Regions from separate parts of the Bradyrhizobium sp. 87 genome, predicted to be linked through region 2. Evidence: predicted binding sites of a transcription regulator. Region 2 holds the regulator's gene; each other region holds the start of a gene.
What was found. Region 2 encodes LexA, which represses DNA repair genes until DNA is damaged. Its sites were predicted from a motif close to TGTTCNNNNTGTGTTCNG; they were not measured.
Positions count from the first base shown of each region.

Region 1: IVB50_RS10840 (YifB family Mg chelatase-like AAA ATPase) is a predicted target of LexA. The motif match lies at 1,798-1,815, and genes of this name have one in related genera.
Region 3: IVB50_RS17150 (single-stranded DNA-binding protein) is a predicted target of LexA. The motif match lies at 1,189-1,206, and genes of this name have one in related genera.
Region 4: IVB50_RS05280 (UvrD-helicase domain-containing protein) is a predicted target of LexA. The motif match lies at 2,643-2,660, and genes of this name have one in related genera.

Region 1 covers NZ_JADPIQ010000048.1:256,744-261,217, reverse strand. The annotation lists gene IVB50_RS10855 (AAA family ATPase) at 1-464, shown strand, start outside; gene IVB50_RS10850 (tetratricopeptide repeat protein) at 534-1,319, opposite strand; gene IVB50_RS10845 (PilZ domain-containing protein) at 1,400-1,645, opposite strand; gene IVB50_RS10840 (YifB family Mg chelatase-like AAA ATPase) at 1,874-3,412, shown strand; gene IVB50_RS10835 (hypothetical protein) at 3,468-3,809, shown strand; gene IVB50_RS10830 (hypothetical protein) at 3,929-4,396, shown strand.
Region 2 covers NZ_JADPIQ010000075.1:12,591-17,064, reverse strand. The annotation lists gene glp (gephyrin-like molybdotransferase Glp) at 1-725, shown strand, start outside; gene lexA (transcriptional repressor LexA) at 902-1,603, shown strand; gene IVB50_RS16635 (hypothetical protein) at 2,097-2,531, shown strand; gene IVB50_RS16630 (ComEC/Rec2 family competence protein) at 2,670-4,474, opposite strand, start outside.
Region 3 covers NZ_JADPIQ010000075.1:117,873-122,346, forward strand. The annotation lists gene IVB50_RS17145 (outer membrane beta-barrel protein) at 129-911, opposite strand; gene IVB50_RS17150 (single-stranded DNA-binding protein) at 1,370-1,867, shown strand; gene gyrA (DNA gyrase subunit A) at 2,238-4,474, shown strand, end outside.
Region 4 covers NZ_JADPIQ010000022.1:160,221-164,694, forward strand. The annotation lists gene IVB50_RS05260 (hypothetical protein) at 1-335, opposite strand, end outside; gene IVB50_RS05265 (FAD-linked oxidase C-terminal domain-containing protein) at 386-1,810, opposite strand; gene IVB50_RS05270 (thioesterase family protein) at 1,898-2,404, shown strand; gene IVB50_RS05275 (DUF1328 domain-containing protein) at 2,410-2,583, opposite strand; gene IVB50_RS05280 (UvrD-helicase domain-containing protein) at 2,818-4,474, shown strand, end outside.

The DNA.
Region 1 (4,474 bases), on a different contig from region 2:
CCCATCAATGGTCGGGCTGGACCCGTCGCGCGCTGGTCAACGCGGACGACATCGTCATCGTGGCCGAGCCCGATCTTGCGAACCTGCGCAACACCAAGAACATGCTGAACGTCTTGAAGGCGGCGCGGCCGAACGACCGGCCGCCGCTCTACTGCATCAACCAGGTCGGCATGCCCAAGCGGGCGGAGATCGAGGTCAAGGCCTTCGCCAAGACCATGGAGAGCCAGCCGATCGCGGTGATCCCGTTCGATTCGAAGCTGTTCTCGACCGCGGCCAACAACGGCCAGATGATCGCGGAGGTCTCCAAGAGCCACCGCACCACCGAGCTGTTCCAGAACATGGCGAACCGCCTCGCCGGGCGGGGCGAAGTGAAGAAGCCGAAGCGCTCGCTGCTCGGGCCGCTGCTGAAGAAGCTGAAGGGCAGGTCGGGTCGCGGGTCAGCCCCGCATCGCAAGGCATCCTGAGCAAGGCGTTCTGAGCAAGGCGTTCGGACCAAGGCTTCCTGACACGGCATCCTGACGCGCGCGAGCGAGTTACTTCTCCGCCCGCTGCTGCTTCTTCACCAGCAACTGCCGCAGCGCCGTGACCTTGGCCGCCGCCTGATCCGGCGGCAGGTCCGCCTTCACGATGGCTTCGGCCTCGGCCTGCTTTCCTTCGAGTCCCAGCACGAGCGCGAGATTGGCGCGCACGCGGAAATCGGCGGGATTGCGCTCGTGCGCCCGGCGCATCGTTTCCTCAGCCCGCGGCAGATTGTTCTGCAGCATGTAGGACAGTCCGAGATTGGACAGCACCGACGGCTCGTCCGGCACGATCTTCAGCGCGGCGGCGTAATATTGCTGCGCCTCCTCGTTGCGACCGAGCTGATCGAGCGCGGCGCCTTGCGCCGACAGGATATGCCAGTCGGGATCCTCGGGCGAATGCGCGCGGCCGAGGACGTCGAACGCCTGCTGGAAACTGCCGCTGTCGGCGAGCGCACGGCCGTAGCCGGCGAGCAGCGCCTTGTTGCTGGAATGGGCGAGCACGGCCTGCTCCAGCACCGCGAGCGCCTGCGCGCGCTGGCCGGTCTGGCGCAACGCCTTGCCGTATTCGAGCGCGACGTTGGGATCGCCAGGCTTGGCGCGATAGCGCTCGCGCAGCGCATCCATGTCCGGCTTCACGTCCGGCTTGGCCTCGGCCCTGCCAGCCGTGTCCGACTTTCCGCCGAGCGCGCCGGTGATGTCCTCGATGCCGGTTGTCTGACAGCCGCCGAGGGCCAGGATCAGAAGCGCGGAAAACAGATATCTCGCCGGAAGAGAGGCGACGGACAAACGCTTGGACATACTCTGATCACTCGGCGACTGATCAGAGATGCTTACCGATTAACGCTAAAGTCCCGTTAAGGCGGGGCGCTTCCGAAAGCTCAGTCGGTGAATTCAGCGCCGAACTCGCAGCCGATGCGCCAGCGCAGGCGGCACTGCCGGGAATAGTCGGGCGCGAAGATGATGGTGAATTGCGGCGGCACTTCCAGAAATTCCGCCACGACTTTCACGCCGCCATCCGAAATATCCGTGATCGTGCAGTCCCGCGGCAGCGAACCCGCGCCAAAATGAATCTTGGCGAGCCGCGTGCACATCCGTCGTTCGCTTCTCCGGCGATTTGCAAGCATTTGAATTGTTCACCCGTTAGACCACGGCCCATCCCGCACCCCTAGGAGTAGCGGACATTCGTTGGAATGTGCTGAGCAGAGCAGCTTGCATTCGAGGCGTAGTGTCTTCGTCGTGTTTACGATTGGTTAGGACCTTCCGGCGCCCCTCGACCCGTTCCTGTATTGTTCTTGCAAGAATTGGCCCGCTCTGCTACCCCTAATTGTGCAAAAGGGCAGGCTGGTTCGGGCATGGTTCAGCGGGTTTCTACCGTCGCCTTTGAGGGGATCGAGGCCCGCGCGGTCGACGTGCAGGTGCAGGTCGCGCCCGGTCTGCCGGCCTTCGCGATCGTCGGTCTCCCGGACAAGGCGGTGTCGGAGGCGCGCGAGCGGGTCCGCTCGGCGCTGATCGCCTCGGGGCTGGCGCTGCCGGCGCGGCGGATCACCGTCAATCTCGCGCCCGCCGATTTGCCCAAGGAGGGCAGCCATTATGACCTGCCGATCGCGCTCGGCCTGATGGGGGCGATCGGCGCGATCCCTCCGGATGCGCTGTCCGGCTTCACCGTTCTGGGCGAGCTTGGCCTCGACGGATCGATCGCGCCGGTCGCCGGTGTTCTTCCCGCCGCGATCGGCGCCAATGTGCGCGAGGAGGGGCTGATTTGTCCGGCGGCTTGCGGCTCGGAAGCGGCATGGGCGAGCCCGGACATCCAGATCATCGCCGCAAGTTCGCTGATCCAGATAGCCAACCATTTCAAGGGAACGCAGGTGCTGTCGCGGCCTGTGCCGAAGGTGCATGAAGCAGCAAGCTCGCCGCTCGACCTGCGCGACATCAAGGGCCAGGAGAGCGCCAAGCGGGCGCTGGAGATCGCGGCCGCCGGCGGCCATCACCTGCTGATGATCGGCGCGCCCGGCGCCGGCAAATCGATGCTGGCGGCACGCCTGCCCTCGATCCTGCCGCCGCTGTCACCGGGCGAGTTGCTCGAGGTCTCGATGATCGCCTCTGTTGCCGGCGAGATCGAGGGCGGCGCACTGACGGCGCGGCGGCCGTTTCGCTCGCCGCATCATTCCGCCAGCATGGCTGCGCTCACCGGCGGCGGCATGCGCGCCCGGCCCGGCGAGATCTCGCTCGCGCATCAGGGCGTGCTGTTCCTCGACGAGCTCCCCGAATTCGATCCGCGCGTGCTGGATTCGCTGCGCCAGCCGCTGGAGAACGGCGAGGTCTCGGTGTCCCGCGCCAATCACCGCGTCACCTATCCCGCACGCTTCATGCTGGTCGCGGCGATGAATCCCTGCCGCTGCGGCAATGCGTTCGAGCCCGGCTATGCCTGCAAGCGCGGCCGCATCGATCGCTGCACGGGCGACTACCAGGCCCGCATCTCGGGGCCGCTGATGGACCGCATCGATTTGCGCATCGAGGTTCCCGCGGTGACCGCGGCCGATTTGATCCTGCCGCCGCCCGCAGAGGGCTCGGCCGAAGTCGCCGCGCGCGTGGCGGCGGCGCGGGATATCCAGCTCGCCCGCTACGCGGACGCCGGCCTGCCGAAGGTTCGCACCAATGCCGAAGCGCCGGCCTCGGTGCTGGAGGAGATTGCCAAACCGGATGCGCAAGGCCAGAAGCTGCTGCGCGACGCCGCCGAGACCATGCGGCTGTCGGCGCGCGGCTATCACCGCGTGTTGCGGGTGGCGCGCACGCTGGCCGATCTCGATCATGCGGACAGGATCGGCCGGCTGCATCTCGCCGAGGCCTTGTCCTACCGCGCACTCGCGGAGGATGTGCGCCAGATCGCCTGACCGATACGCCCGCGGCATCTTCCTGACGAACAGCACGTTCCCCGAGAGTGAAGCTATGACCGACGCCAATGCCTGCACCATCAGATTTGTTCGTGCGTCCCAATACGCTGATTGGCTGAGGTCATACGAGCTGTGGGTCAACGGGACCAGCGTTGGGAAGCTTGCGCGCAACGGCGTGTTGGAGATCACGCTGCCGGCCGGCGCCTGCACGATCGAGGCGACCATTGATTGGGGCAGGAGCCAGCCGCTCGTCGTTCGCACCACTCCCGGCCAAACCGTCGAGATCGAGGTCAGGAACAGGTGGGGTGCCTGGGCGGCGCTGTGGGCGATCAGCTTCGGCAAAAACAGCTATTTGGTTCTCACTGAAGTCGAGCGAAAAACGAACAGAAGCGCCTGACCGACTGAGATCCTCATCCCCGGATACCGGCATCAACCCGGCGGTAACGAGTTTCCTTTACGCTCTGCAAACCATAAGGCCCATCAGTTCCCCGTACCGGGCCCGGCGAGTAGCGCGTCATGTTGCGTTTCAAGATCCTGGCGTCGGTTGTTCCCCTGTTGGCGGCCGCGGTGTTTGCCCGAAGCGAGATCGGATCGGTCTCGCATCCCTGCATCGCCCTCGGCGACACCTCGGTCGAGCTGACGTCGCTGTTCTGGACCGCCGGCGTGCATGTCGCCTTCACCGATGATCCCGCGCGCGCCACGGTGCGGGTTCAGATCACCGAGGATGCGGACGCGGCCGACTTCGCCGTCGTCGACGACGGCCTCGGCTCGGAATCGGAGTCCTGCCAGGCCAACCCCTCGACTCGCCTGATCTCGATTGCCGCGCAGCCCGTCGACGGCGGTCAGGTGATCTATCTCTCCACCGAGGGGCCGGCGGATTACCGTGTCTATGTGCGCTCGAAAACCTTCTCGCAGCGCGAGGCGGCGGCGCTGATCGTCGGCGCCCGCGGCGGCCACCGCCGTCTCCAGGCCGCCTCGCTTTGAGCCGCGTCGCTTTGCGCCGTTAACGCCTCGTCAACCCTGTTTGGAGGCGGTCGCAGGGCCTCAAACTGTTCGCAAGGT
Region 2 (4,474 bases):
TGAATCATCCGCACCTTGCCGTTGTCAGGCGTCCGAAGGTCGCGATTCTCGCCACCGGCGACGAGCTGGTGATGCCGGGCACCACGCCCGGCCACGGCCAGATCGTCTATTCCAACGGCTACGCCCTGCACGCGCTCGCCCGCAGCGAGGGCGCCGAGACCATCGACCTCGGTATTGCCGCCGACACGCTCGAGGCCACCACCGCCGGCATCCGCCGCGCCCGCGAGAGCGGCGCCGACGTCCTGATCACGACCGGCGGCGCATCGGTCGGCGACCACGATCTGGTCCAGCAGGCACTGCGGGACGAAGGCATCGCGATGGCGTTCTGGAAGATCGCGATGCGGCCAGGCAAGCCGATGATGCACGGGCGACTCGGCGCAATGGGTGTGATCGGCCTGCCGGGCAATCCCGTATCGTCCTACGTGTGCGCTTTCCTGTTCATGGTGCCGCTGATTCGCGCCCTGTCGGGCCGTTCAGTGATTCACCATCGCCGTGAACGCGCCGTGCTCGGCCGCGACGTCGGCGCCAACGACCAGCGCGAGGACTATCTGCGCGCGCATCTTGAGGAGCGTGACGATGGCACACGCGTCGTTGTTCCCGTCAATCATCAGGACTCTTCGCTGCTTGCGAATCTCGCTGCAGCACAGGTACTTCTCGTCCGCGCACCATTCGCGCCGAAGGCCGAAGCCGGCACGGCTTGCGAAGTGTTGCGGCTCCCCGTCTGAGCGCCCCCGCAACGCGCGTTCCGCGCACTTTGCTCTGTTCACGGTAAATTAAGCAGTTGCGGAACATGTATCGAACATATAGTGTCTGTTCATGATTTGTTTCGAGCATGCAGCGGCTTATGGCCGAATTCAGCGTCTCGGAATCGGACGACATCAACCGGGGGACTTTGGTCGAGATGTTAACGCGCAAACAATACGAGCTTCTGCGGTTCATCAGTGAGCGTCTGAAGGAAAGCGGCGTGCCGCCCTCCTTCGACGAGATGAAGGATGCGCTCGATCTGCGCTCGAAGTCGGGCATCCATCGCCTGATCACGGCGCTCGAGGAGCGTGGCTTCATCCGACGCCTGCCCAACCGCGCCCGTGCGATTGAAGTCATCAAGCTGCCGGAGCTCCAGGCAGCCGCTGGCAGCCGCCGCGGCTTCACGCCGAGCGTCATCGAGGGCAATCTCGGCAAGGTGCGTGCGAGCGCGAGCCTGCCCGCTGACGAGGGCGAACGTCCCGTCGCGGTGCCGGTGATGGGCCGCATCGCGGCCGGCACGCCGATCGAGGCGTTGCAGACCCGCAGCCATACTATCAGCGTACCGCCTGACATGCTCGGCTCGGGCGAGCATTACGCGCTGGAAGTGCGCGGCGACTCGATGGTCGAAGCCGGCATTCTCGACGGCGACATGGCCCTGATCCAGCGCAACGAGAGCGCCGATACCGGCGACATCGTGGTGGCGCTGATCGACGACGAGGAAGCGACGCTGAAGCGCTTCCGCCGTCGCGGCGCCTCGATCGCGCTCGAGCCCGCCAACGCGGCCTATGAGGTCCGCATCCTGCCGCCCAACCGGGTGAAGATTCAGGGCAAGCTGATCGGGCTTTACCGGAAGTACTGATACCGGGAGTCTTTCTATCGGCAGTACTTCATATCGGAAGCACTTCATGCCGGAGGTGCTTGGCGCCTCGCGCGCTTCCGATCGGCATCGCCGGTCAGAGATTGGAGCGGATCATCGTCCGCTCCGGCTGGATAGCCTTTCTGGTTCTGCACAGACTATCCGGCCCCTCCTCCAACGCTGGCTCCTCGCCACGCCGACGAAGCAGCACCGCTTCAAGCAGCACCGCTTCGCGGCTCGGTTGTTCGAGGAAACAGCGACCAGCGGTCAAGTTCGGCCGTTGCAGCCAAGTTGGCAATGTTCGCGTACGCGCCTCCCGAATGCATCGCGGCGAGCTTTGTTCCTATTGAATTCGGGAAAGATAATGTGATCGCGGCTTGCGGAAGCCAGCCGCAGATTTGCCCACAACCAAGCAGAGCGTTCGTGCTTCCACTCTGATAGAGGCCTGCGCCTCGATAAGAGACGCGGGTTGCTATCCCAGCATGAGGAGCACCCGATGTGTGACTACAGCCTACATGCCGTCGCGTCGCGCCCCGCCGAAGTCGGCGAGACGATCGTCACGACAAGCTTCCGCGGCACCTCGACGCGCGGCTTCGCCTCTGCAGCCGATCCGTCTGTTGCCGTCTGCCTGCTGCCGGGGACGGAGCTCGCCTTCGCCGACGACGTCCGCTACGACAATCGCTGGATCTGGACGCGCACCATCAATTCCCGCGTGGGCAAGTTCGGCAAGATCGATCCGCACGTTCCCGACCGCCATCATGATGCGATCGAATTCCCCGACGGCAAATACGTGCTGGTGACGCAGCTCGTCGAAGGCCAGCGCGCGACGGTGCTGCAACTGCCGGTGACTCAGTCGGTCACCGAGCGCGAGCACAAGGCGCAGATCACCGCCGACAGGCAGCCGACCGTCACGCACCTGCCGATCGGCTGACAGAGCCGCCCTCCGGCTACGAAGTCGGAGGTCAGGATTGAATCGCCATCGCCGGCCGTGGCCGGCGAGATGGTGTGGTTTGCACCCCGCGAATCCGAACGGACGCACCGAACCACTGCGTTGCTCCGCACCATCAGATCAATCGTCGGCTTGCAGGTCGGTGTCCGCCGGCGTTGCGTCCTTGATGCGAGGCGCGGTCGACTTTGGCGCGAGGCTGCCGTCGAAATCATCCTCGCCGGCGCCGGCCGGCAACCAGGGGCGGCTCGTGCCTCTCGCCCTCACTGCCTGAACCACAAAACCGTCACCACGCTGCGTCAGCGCCAGCGCGCTCTGGCTGGCGAGCCGCTGCCGATCGACCACCATCGCCGCGCAATCGGGCGGCGCGGGACGTGTCGTCACCACCAGGGCGGCCCGACTGCAATCGTCTGCGAGAGCGTCGACGCGCAGTGCCAGCGCGACCAGCCTCCCGTCGGCCAGTGGCGTCACGCAGCCGGATTCGTCGCAGGACACGCCATCGGCAAGCGAGGCTCTGCCCGCATCGCGCGGATCGGCGTCGGCAGCGAGCCATTCCTTGAGCAGAAAGCTGTCCTTGTTCGTCCTGATCAGGTGCAGATATCCGTCCCTGCCCCGCACCGCGACGCTGGCGCCATCCCCGGCAATCAGGATGTCGGGCTGCCGCGCCGACAGTCCCCAGGGGATCGCTGCCAGCAGCACCAGGGCGCCGGACCAGCGCAGCGGCGTGCGCAACAAGCCGAGCACAATGATTCCCAGGCTCGCCGCGATCAGCGGCGCGATCCCGAACGCCGGGATGCGGCCCACCGCGCCCGGCAAGGCCGCGACCCAGCGCGAGACCGCGACCATCCACTCGATGCCAATCCCCATCAGCCACCAGAACACGCTGTCCAGCCCGAACGGCGCAGCAAGCAGCCCCAACAGCCCCGCCGGCATCACCAGCGCAGAGACCACCGGCATCGCGCCGAGATTGGCGAGCACGCCGAACGGCGTGACACGGTGGAAATGAAAGGCGGCATAGGGCGTCGTCGCAAGTCCCGCAATCAGCGAAGCCATGAACAGCATCGCAATCTCGCGCCGACCCCACATCGCAATGCGCGCAGTCGCCGAATTGTCCGGCGAGGCAAACAAATTGGGCATGTCGATCTGCACCAGTGCGACCAAGCCGAGCGTTGCCGCAAACGACATCTGAAAACTCGGATGCACCAGCGCTTCCGGCGCGACCGCCAGCACGATCAGCGCAGCCACAGCAAGCGTGCGGAAGGTGATGGCGCGGCGATCGACCATCACCGCGATCAGCACCACCGCCGTCATGAAGAACGACCTTTGCGTGGCGACCTCCGCGCCCGACAGCAGCAGGTAGAACGCAGCGGCGACCAGCGCGGCGGCGGCCGACCATTTCTTGATGGCGAAGCCGGCCGCCAATCCGGGGATCAGAGCGAGCAGCGCGCGCACCGCGAAGAACACGACGCCGGCAACGACGGCCATGTGATAACCGGAGATCGAGAGCACGTGGCCGAGGCCGGAGATGAACATCGCATCGTTGACGGGCGTGGTGATCGCATCGCGCCGCCCGGTGAGCAGCGCGGTCGCGATCGCCCGATTGTCGCCGTCGAGCGTCGCCCGGATGCGGGCATCGATCGCATCGCGCAGGCCTTGCATGAAGGCCGCGTAACGCAGCCGTAAGCCGCCGGTCTCAGGCGGCGACGCCACCGTGATGGCGCCCATCGCGAAGCCGGAGGCGCCGATGCCCTGGAAGAACATGTCACGCGAAAAGTCGTAGCTGCCGGGCCGCACCGGCGCGAGTGGCGGCATCAGCCGTGCCTTCAGCTGAACGAAGCTACCGACCTCCGGCGCGGTGCCCTTGCGGACCGACAGGCGCACGCGCTCGAGCCTGACGTCGCTGCGCTGCGCCTCCATCGCCGTGACGC
Region 3 (4,474 bases), 110 kb from region 2:
CAAGTTGTGTCACTCAAAAGCAACAACGGTCGGAAAACGGAACGGTTATTGACCGATTAATATTGGAGAACTGCACAGCAAAAGGCCGGCGCAAGGCCGGCCTTCGAAGTGCGATATGTCCAGCGCGATCAGTACCTTGCGATGGCCGGACCGCCCCAGCGATAGTTCAAGCGCACCAGGCCCATGTCTACGTCCTGGCGAATCCGGTCGCTGCCGAATACCGCACCCGCGGGCGTTGTGAAGCCGATCGTGCGATCGCCAAGGAAGATGTGGTCGTACTCAAAGCCCAGCGACCAGTTCGGGGCGAAGCCGAATTCCAGACCGGCCCCGACCGTGCCACCCCAGCGAGTCTCCCGGGCCGAAGCCAGCAGCGCGCCCGCGCCGGGCGTACCCGCAGCAGCGTAGATGTCGTACTTGTCACCGACGACGGCGGCGCCGCCCTTCACGTAAAGCAGCACGTTGTTCCAGGCGTAACCGACCTGACCGGTGATGAGACCGAAAGCGTCGATGCGGGAACGGTTGCGATCACCCGTCACCAAAGCGGTACCAGGGAAGAGGGTGCTCACGTTGTCGCCCCGGAAGTCAGCCCAGTTGCCCTGGCCTTCCAGACCGAACACCCAATTGGCGGACTGCCAGCGATAGCCGATCTGGCCGCCGACGGTGCCCCCTGTTGCATTGTGACAGCCTTCGCCGACGAGAACGCCGGTCGCGGGCGTGACGAAGTCCCAGCACTTGTGGCTGGAGCCACCGCCGCCGTTGATGCCGATGTAGAAGCCGCTCCAGTCGTAGATGGCGGCAACCGCCGGCGGCGGGGCTTTGGTGTAGGGACGCGCGGCCATGTCCGCCGCGCTTGCGGGAGCCGACAAGCCCATCGCCACTGCACCGATTGCACAAATAAGAAGCTTATTCATTGCCAGTCTCCCCAGGTTTCGTCCGCTTCTTATGTCCCCGAAGCGGCTGATCAGGCGCGAGGGCCCATATGAACTAAGTCCGAGGCAACCGTAGCTCTACGGAGCGGCAGAGTCCGTCTCCCAAATGCAACAAGACCGGGGCAGTGCGAGTACCCATAACTTGCTGAATGTTAAGTTCTTTCTTCCATTTTTGGGAACCTACAAAGGTTCCAATCGACGTGTCCTTTCCGCAACACATGTGGCCGATCGATCCCACGCCTTCAGATCTGTCTTCGCCAAGAACAAATCTGGAACGAACCGGAGGTCGATGCTATATGTGGGGATAACCGGAAGGGTGACGGCCTGATCGTCGTCCGCAAGTGTTCGGCGAGCGTATAGGGTCGCCTCAACAGGCACGGCGGAACGCGGGAGCGGACCGGCCTTCTTGAATTCAGTGGCATTCGGAGCGGAGAGCGGAGATGGCGGGAAGCGTCAACAAGGTCATTCTGGTTGGAAATCTCGGCAAGGATCCTGAAATCCGCCGCACCCAGGACGGGCGGCCGATCGCCAATCTGAGCGTCGCGACTTCGGAGACGTGGCGCGACAAGGCGACTGGCGAGCGCAAGGAAAAGACCGAGTGGCACCGCGTCGTGATCTTCAATGAAGGGCTCTGCAAGGTCGCCGAACAGTATCTGAAGAAGGGCGCCAAGATTTACGTCGAGGGTGCGCTCCAGACCCGCAAATGGACCGACCAGAGCGGTGTCGAAAAGTACTCGACCGAAGTCGTGCTGCAGGGGTTCAACTCGACCTTGACGATGCTGGACGGTCGTAGCGGCGGTGGCGGAGGCGGCAGCTTCGGCGACGAGCCGGGCGGCGATTTCGGCTCCTCCGGTCCGGTCAGCAGCACGCCGCGGCGCCCTGTTGCCGCCGGCGGCGGTGGCCGCAACAGCGACATGGACGACGATATCCCGTTCTGAGCGATTCCGCTCCAAGAACGCGGCGCCTGATGCGGACGCCCGGCCGGATGGGCGGCGCTTCTCATCTCATGTCAGAACATCCCACTAATCGACAGGACGGGCTCGGCATTTCCGGGCCCGCTTCATGTTTGGGGTGAGCTCGGATTGCGGCTTGGCAAACGCGCCGACGCGGCAAGCTCACCGCGCGGTTTTCCACGCGTGAGCGGCGATTTTGCAAGGCCGATGCGAGTGCTGTCCGAGACACCGCTCGCAAGGGCTTAAGTTGTTGGAAAAATAGGCGGAAAAAGCGCTTCCCAGAACGCCGCGAGGGTGGTTATCAGAGGCTCGATGCGCTATATGATTCCCAGATAAAACCTCACCGGATTTCCCCTTGGCTGACGACGACGACAAGCCCGGCGACCAGCCGGCGCAACCCTCGGATATTCGCCCCGTCTCCATCTTCGAGGAGATGAAGAAGTCCTATCTCGACTACGCCATGAGCGTGATCGTGGCGCGGGCGCTGCCTGACGCCCGCGATGGCCTGAAGCCGGTGCATCGCCGCATCCTGTACTCGATGAACGAGCAGGGGCACACGCCGGACAAGAAGTACGTCAAGTCCGCCCGCGTGGTCGGTGACGTCATCGGTAAATATCATCCGCATGGCGACCAGTCGATCTACGACGCCATGGTCCGGATGGCGCAGGACTTCTCCATGCGCGTGCCGCTGATCGACGGCCAGGGCAATTTCGGCTCGGTCGACGGCGATCCCCCGGCTGCCTATCGTTATACCGAAGCCCGATTGACGAAGGCGGCGCTGGCTCTGCTGGCCGACATCGACAAGGACACGGTCGACTTCCAGCCGAACTACGACAACAACGAGACCGAACCGTCGGTCTTGCCAGCCAAGTTCCCGAACCTTCTCGTCAACGGCGCCGGCGGCATCGCGGTCGGCATGGCGACCAACATCCCGCCGCACAATCTCGGCGAGGTCATCGACGCCTGCGTCGCGCTGATCGACAACCCCGCGCTCACCATCGACGAGCTCATCAACATCGTGCCGGGACCGGACTTCCCGACCGGCGGCGTCATCCTCGGACGGCAGGGCATCCGCGCCGCCTATCACCTCGGCCGCGGCTCGGTCATGATGCGCGGCAAGGTCGCGATCGAGACCATCCGCAAGGAGCGCGAGGCGATCATCATCACCGAGATTCCCTACCAGGTGAACAAGGCGACGATGGTCGAGCGCATCGCCGAGCTGGTCAAGGAAAAGAAGATCGAAGGCATCGGCGACCTGCGCGATGAATCCGATCGCGACGGCTACCGCGTCGTCATCGAATTGAAGCGCGACGCCGTGCCGGATGTGGTGCTCAATCAGCTCTACAGGTTCACGCCGCTGCAGACGAGCTTCGGCGTCAACATGGTGGCGCTCGACAGCGGCCGTCCACGGGTCATGCACCTGAAGGACCTGCTGGCGATCTTCGTCGACTTCCGCGAGCGGGTCGTCACGCGGCGCACCAAGTTCCTGCTCGCCAAGGCCCGAGATCGCGCCCATGTTTTGGTCGGTCTCGCCATCGCAGTCGCCAATATCGACGAGATGATCCGCGTCATCCGGACCTCGCCCGACCCGACCACCGCCCGCGACACCCTGATGTCGCGCGACTGGCCGGCCCGGGACGTCGAGGACATGCTGACGCTGATCGACGATCCGCGCCACCGCATCAGCGAGAACGGCACGATCCGGCTGTCGATGGAGCAGGCGAGGGCCATTCTCGATCTGCGCCTGCAACGCCTCACCGCACTCGGCCGCGACGAAATCCGCGAGGAGCTCGACAAGCTCGCCGGCGAGATCGCCGACTATCTCGACATCCTGCGCTCGCGCGACCGCGTGCTGGGCATCATCAAGTCCGAGCTCGCCGAAGTGAAGGCCGAGTTCGCAACCCCGCGCCGCACCGTCATCATCGAGCAGGAAGGTGAGGTCGAGGACGAGGACCTGATCCAGCGCGAGGACATGGTCGTCACCGTCTCGCACGCCGGCTACGTCAAGCGCGTGCCGCTGTCGGCCTACCGGGCCCAGCGCCGCGGCGGCAAGGGCCGCGCCGGCATGCAGACCCGCGATGAGGATTTTGTCAGCCGGCTGTTCGTGGCGTCCACGCATACTCCGATGCTGTTCTTCTCCTCGCGCGGACAGGTCTACAAGATCAAAGTCTGGCGCCTGCCGATGGCCGCGCCGAATGCGCGCGGCAAGGCGCTGATCAACATCCTGCCGCTGGAGCAGGGCGAGCGCATCACCACCATCATGCCGCTGCCGGAGGACGAGTCCACCTGGGGCAATCTCGACGTGATGTTTGCCACGACAGGCGGCAACGTCCGGCGCAACAAGCTGTCCGACTTCGTGGATGTCCGCCGCTCCGGCATCATCGCGATGAAGCTCGACGACAATGAAGCGATCGTCGACGTGCAGATCTGCACTGAGCACGACGACGTGCTTTTGACCGGCGCCGGCGGCCAGTGCATCCGCTTCCCCGTGACCGACGTGCGGGTGTTCACCGGCCGCACCTCGATGGGCGTGCGCGGCATTGCGCTTGCCGAGGGCGACAAGGTGATCTCGCTGGCGATCCTGCGCCACGT
Region 4 (4,474 bases), on a different contig from region 2:
TGGATCGTTTCGCGGATCCAGCTGGCATGGATCGCGCGAAACAGGATTTGCGCCGTCTTGAGGTCGTTCGCCTTCATGCAGAGATCGACGATGCGACGGACTGCGTCGTCGCGCATCAGTCCATCCGAGATCTTCATCGCGATTTCCATCGCGACTTTCGCCGCGCGCTCGTAGCGCTCGCTGTCGCGCTTGTCGCTGCGCGCGCTACCTGCCGCGCTCGCCGCAGCGGCGTCACAGATCGCACGGATGCGCTCGGCGGCCTCGATGTCGCCGAGCGGCCGTTCGATCGCTTCGTCCCAGACGTCCTGACGCGTCTTGCGCGCGAACCACTGCATTGCCTGCTCCGTGGTGAGGGAGCGAGCATAAACGGCGGCCACGCCGCGCGCTACGCCTCCGGTACGATCTTCCCGGGATTGAAGATGTTCTGCGGATCGAGCGCCTTTTTCAGCGCCCGCATCGCGTCGATCGCCTCGGGGCCGAGCTCCGCCTTGAGGTATTTCTGCTTGCCCTGACCGATGCCGTGCTCGCCGGTGCAGGTGCCGTCCATCGCCTGCGCGCGCTCGACCAGCCGATGCATGAACTCCTCGCCGCGCGCCATCTCGTCGGCATCGTTGGTGTCGCAGACCAGCGAGCAGTGGAAATTGCCGTCGCCGACATGGCCGACGATCGGCGACAACAGGTTGAGGCGCTTGAGATCTTCCTCGGTCTCGCCGACGCATTCGGCAAGCCGCGAGATCGGCACGCAGACGTCGGTCGCGACCACCCCGATGCTGTCGCCGGGCCGCAGCGCTTTCACCGACCAATAGGCGTCGTGCCGCGCCTGCCACAGCTTTGTGCGATCCTCCGGCTTGGTGGTCCAGGAGAAGTCGCCGCCGCCGCAATCCCTGGCGATCTCGCCGAAGGCCTTGGACTGTTCGGCGACCTCGATCTCGCTGCCGTGGAATTCCATCAGCAGCAGCGGCGTTTCGGGCAGGGTCAACTTCGAATAGGCGTTGCAGGCCCGCACCTGCGCGGCGTTGAGCAGCTCGATGCGCGCCACGGGAATGCCGGTCTGGATCGCCAGGATCACGGCCTGACACGCCCCGTGCACGGTCTCGAACGACACCGCTCCGGCCGCGATCGTATCGGGGATGCCGCGCAGGCGGATGGTCAGCTCCGAGATGATGCCGAGCGTGCCCTCGGCGCCGACGAACAGATGCGTCAGGTCGTAGCCGGCGGATGATTTCTTCGCACGCGTGCCGGTCGTGATGATCTCGCCGTCGCCGCGGACCACTTTCAGCGCCAGCACACTGTCGCGCATGGTGCCGTAGCGCACCGCATTGGTGCCGGAAGCGCGGGTCGAGGCCATGCCACCGAGGGAAGCGTCCGCGCCGGGGTCGATCGGGAAGAACAGGCCCTGGTCGCGCAGATGCTCGTTGAGCGCCTTGCGGGTCACCCCGGGCTGGATCACGCAGTCGAGGTCCTCGGCATGCACCGCGAGCACCTTGTTCATGTCGCGCAGGTCGATGCAAATTCCGCCGGCGGGTGCGTTGACCTGGCCCTCGAGCGAGGTGCCGGTGCCGAAGGCGATGACAGGCACGCCGTTTTTCGCGCAGATCCGCACCACGTCCTGGATGTCGGCAGTCTCCTGCGCCATCACCACGCCGTCCGGCGGCTGGTTCACGATCCATGTGGTGGTATGGCCGTGCTGCTCGCGGACGGCTTGCGAGGTGATGAGGCGGTTGCCGAACCGCGCGGCAAGTTGCTCCAGCGCGCTCGCGAGGGCTTTCGGCGCCGGCCGCGGCGGATTATTGGTGATGGTCGTACCCACGGACGTTCCTCCCGACGAGACGAACCGTGGCAAAGGACATCTCACCGGTCAAGTCAAGCGACCGGACGCATAGCTGGGGAAGGACACATGCCGGAGACTGCTGCCACAACGATCGAGGGCGTGCCGTTCCGCTCGTCAATCATGCAGATCGAGCCGCAATGGATCGACTACAACGGCCACCTCAACATGGCCTATTACAACGTGATGTTCGACCGCGCGATCGACCAGATGTGGCTGACGCTCGGGATCGGACCGGGCTACATGAAGGAGCGCGGCGGCTCGACCTTCACCGCCGAATGCCACGTGCGGTATTTGCGCGAAATCCACCTCGACGATCTCGTGCAGGTCTCGGTCTGGCTGCTGGAAGCCGACGACAAGCGGCTGCACACCTTCCAGGAGCTGCGGCACGCGACCGAAGGATGGCTGTCCGCCACATCGGAAAACATGTCGCTTCACATCGACATGGGCTCACGAAAGGTGGCGGCTTTTCCCCCAGACATCCGTGAGCGCATCGCAGCGGTGGTCAAGGCCCACAGCGCCGTCCCGCGGCCCGAGGGCATCGGCCGGAACGTGGCGATGCCCTCGAAGCGGTAAGCGCGCTAAACCCTGTTACGACCCCGTGCCAGTCCGACAACGGCCGAGACCAGGAACAACACGACTGCGATGAAGAAGATGATCTTGGCGATTTCGATCGACGCGCCGGCGAGGCCGCCAAAGCCCAGGATACCGGCGATCAGGGCGATAACCAGAAACGTAACTACCCAGCTAAGCATGATCCGAACCTCTGTTTCGATGTCTGTCTGCGATCGGCGCGGCTGACGCGCCTCACTTGCAGAACCAATCGCCAACTCGGAACAATGGTTCCGGGCCGCTGAAGCCGGAAATTCGCCTGACCGACAGGAACAAATTGGCTTTCGGCGCACGTGGAAAACCCCTGTCCGCGGCCCCATATAGGGACCAATCCCTGTTAAGAAGGCTCCCCTTTCACCACCCCGCGGTGCCGGCAAATGATTCGCATGACCGAGCCGAGCAAGATCACGTCCCAGAGCGTCCCCGACCACCAGCCCGCAGCCGGCGGCATCGCCGCGCGTGCGCGCGCCTCGGTAGGCCCGCAATACCTGTCCGGGCTCAATCCGGAGCAGCGCGAGGCTGTGGAGACGCTGGACGGGCCGGTTCTGGTGCTGGCCGGCGCCGGCACCGGCAAGACCCGCGTGCTGACCACGCGCATCGCCCACATCCTGAGCCAGGGCCGCGCCCGCCCATCCGAAATCCTGTCGGTGACCTTCACCAACAAGGCCGCGCGCGAAATGAAACATCGGCTCGGTCAGATGCTCGGCCATGCCGTCGAAGGCATGCCGTGGCTCGGCACCTTCCACTCCATCGGCGGGCGCATCCTGCGCACCCACGCCGAGCTGGCGCAGCTCAAGTCGAACTTCACCGTGCTCGACGTCGACGATCAGGTCCGACTGCTCAAGCAGCTTCTGCAAGCCGACAATATCGACGACAAGCGCTGGCCGGCGCGCATGCTGGCCGGGCTGATCGACGGCTGGAAGAACCGCGGCCTGACGCCGTCGCAGGTGCCGTCGGGCGAAGCCGCCGTGTTCGCCAACGGCAAGGGCGGCAAGCTCTATGCGAGCTACCAGGAGCGGCTGAAGATCCTGAACGCCGCCGATTTCGGCGATCTGCTGCTCGAGGACATCCGCATCTTCCGCGAGCACCCGGATATCCTGCGGCAGTACCAGCAGCGCTTCAAATTCATCCTGGTCGATGAGTATCAAGACACCAACGTCGCTCAATATCTGTGGCTGCGGCTGCTGTCCCAAGCGCCGACTTCTTTTGCCTCTCCCCGCGTGCGGGGAGAGGTCGGATCGCCCGGCAGCGCAATTGCGCGCCCGAGCGATCCGGGTGAGGGGGACTCTCAGCAAGCTGAGCTCGTGGAGGCAGCCCCTCATCCTGACCTTCTCAGCGTGAGCGAAGCTCGTCGCGACCCCGCAAGCGGGGAGAAGGAGCAGACGCGCCACGTCAAAAACATCTGCTGCGTCGGCGACGACGACCAGTCGATCTATGGCTGGCGCGGCGCGGAGGTCGACAACATCCTGCGCTTCGACCATGATTTCCCCGGCGCCAAGGTCATCCGCCTCGAGCGCAACTACCGCTCGACGGGCCACATCCTCGCCGCCGCCTCGCACCTGATCGCCCACAACGAGGGCCGGCTCGGCAAGACGCTGCGCACCGAGGACCAGGACGGCGAGAAGGTCACGGTAACAGGCTCTTGGGATTCGGAAGAGGAAGCCCGCGGCATCGGCGAGGAGATCGAGCAGATCCAGCGCCAGGGCGACAAGCTCAACGAGATCGCGATTCTGGTGCGCGCCTCCTACCAGATGCGCGAGTTCGAGGACCGCTTCGTCACGCTCGGCCTGCCCTATCGCGTCATCGGCGGCCCGCGCTTCTACGAGCGCGCCGAGATCCGCGATGCGCTGGCTTATCTCCGCGTCATCAATTCACCGGCCGACGATCTCGCCTTCGAGCGCATCGTCAACACGCCCAAGCGCGGCCTGGGCGATGCCACCGTGCAGATGCTGCACGATCACGCCCGCAAGCGCCGCATCCCGCTGTTCGAGGCGGCGCGCGCGGTGGTCGAGACCGATGAGCTGAAGCCGAAGG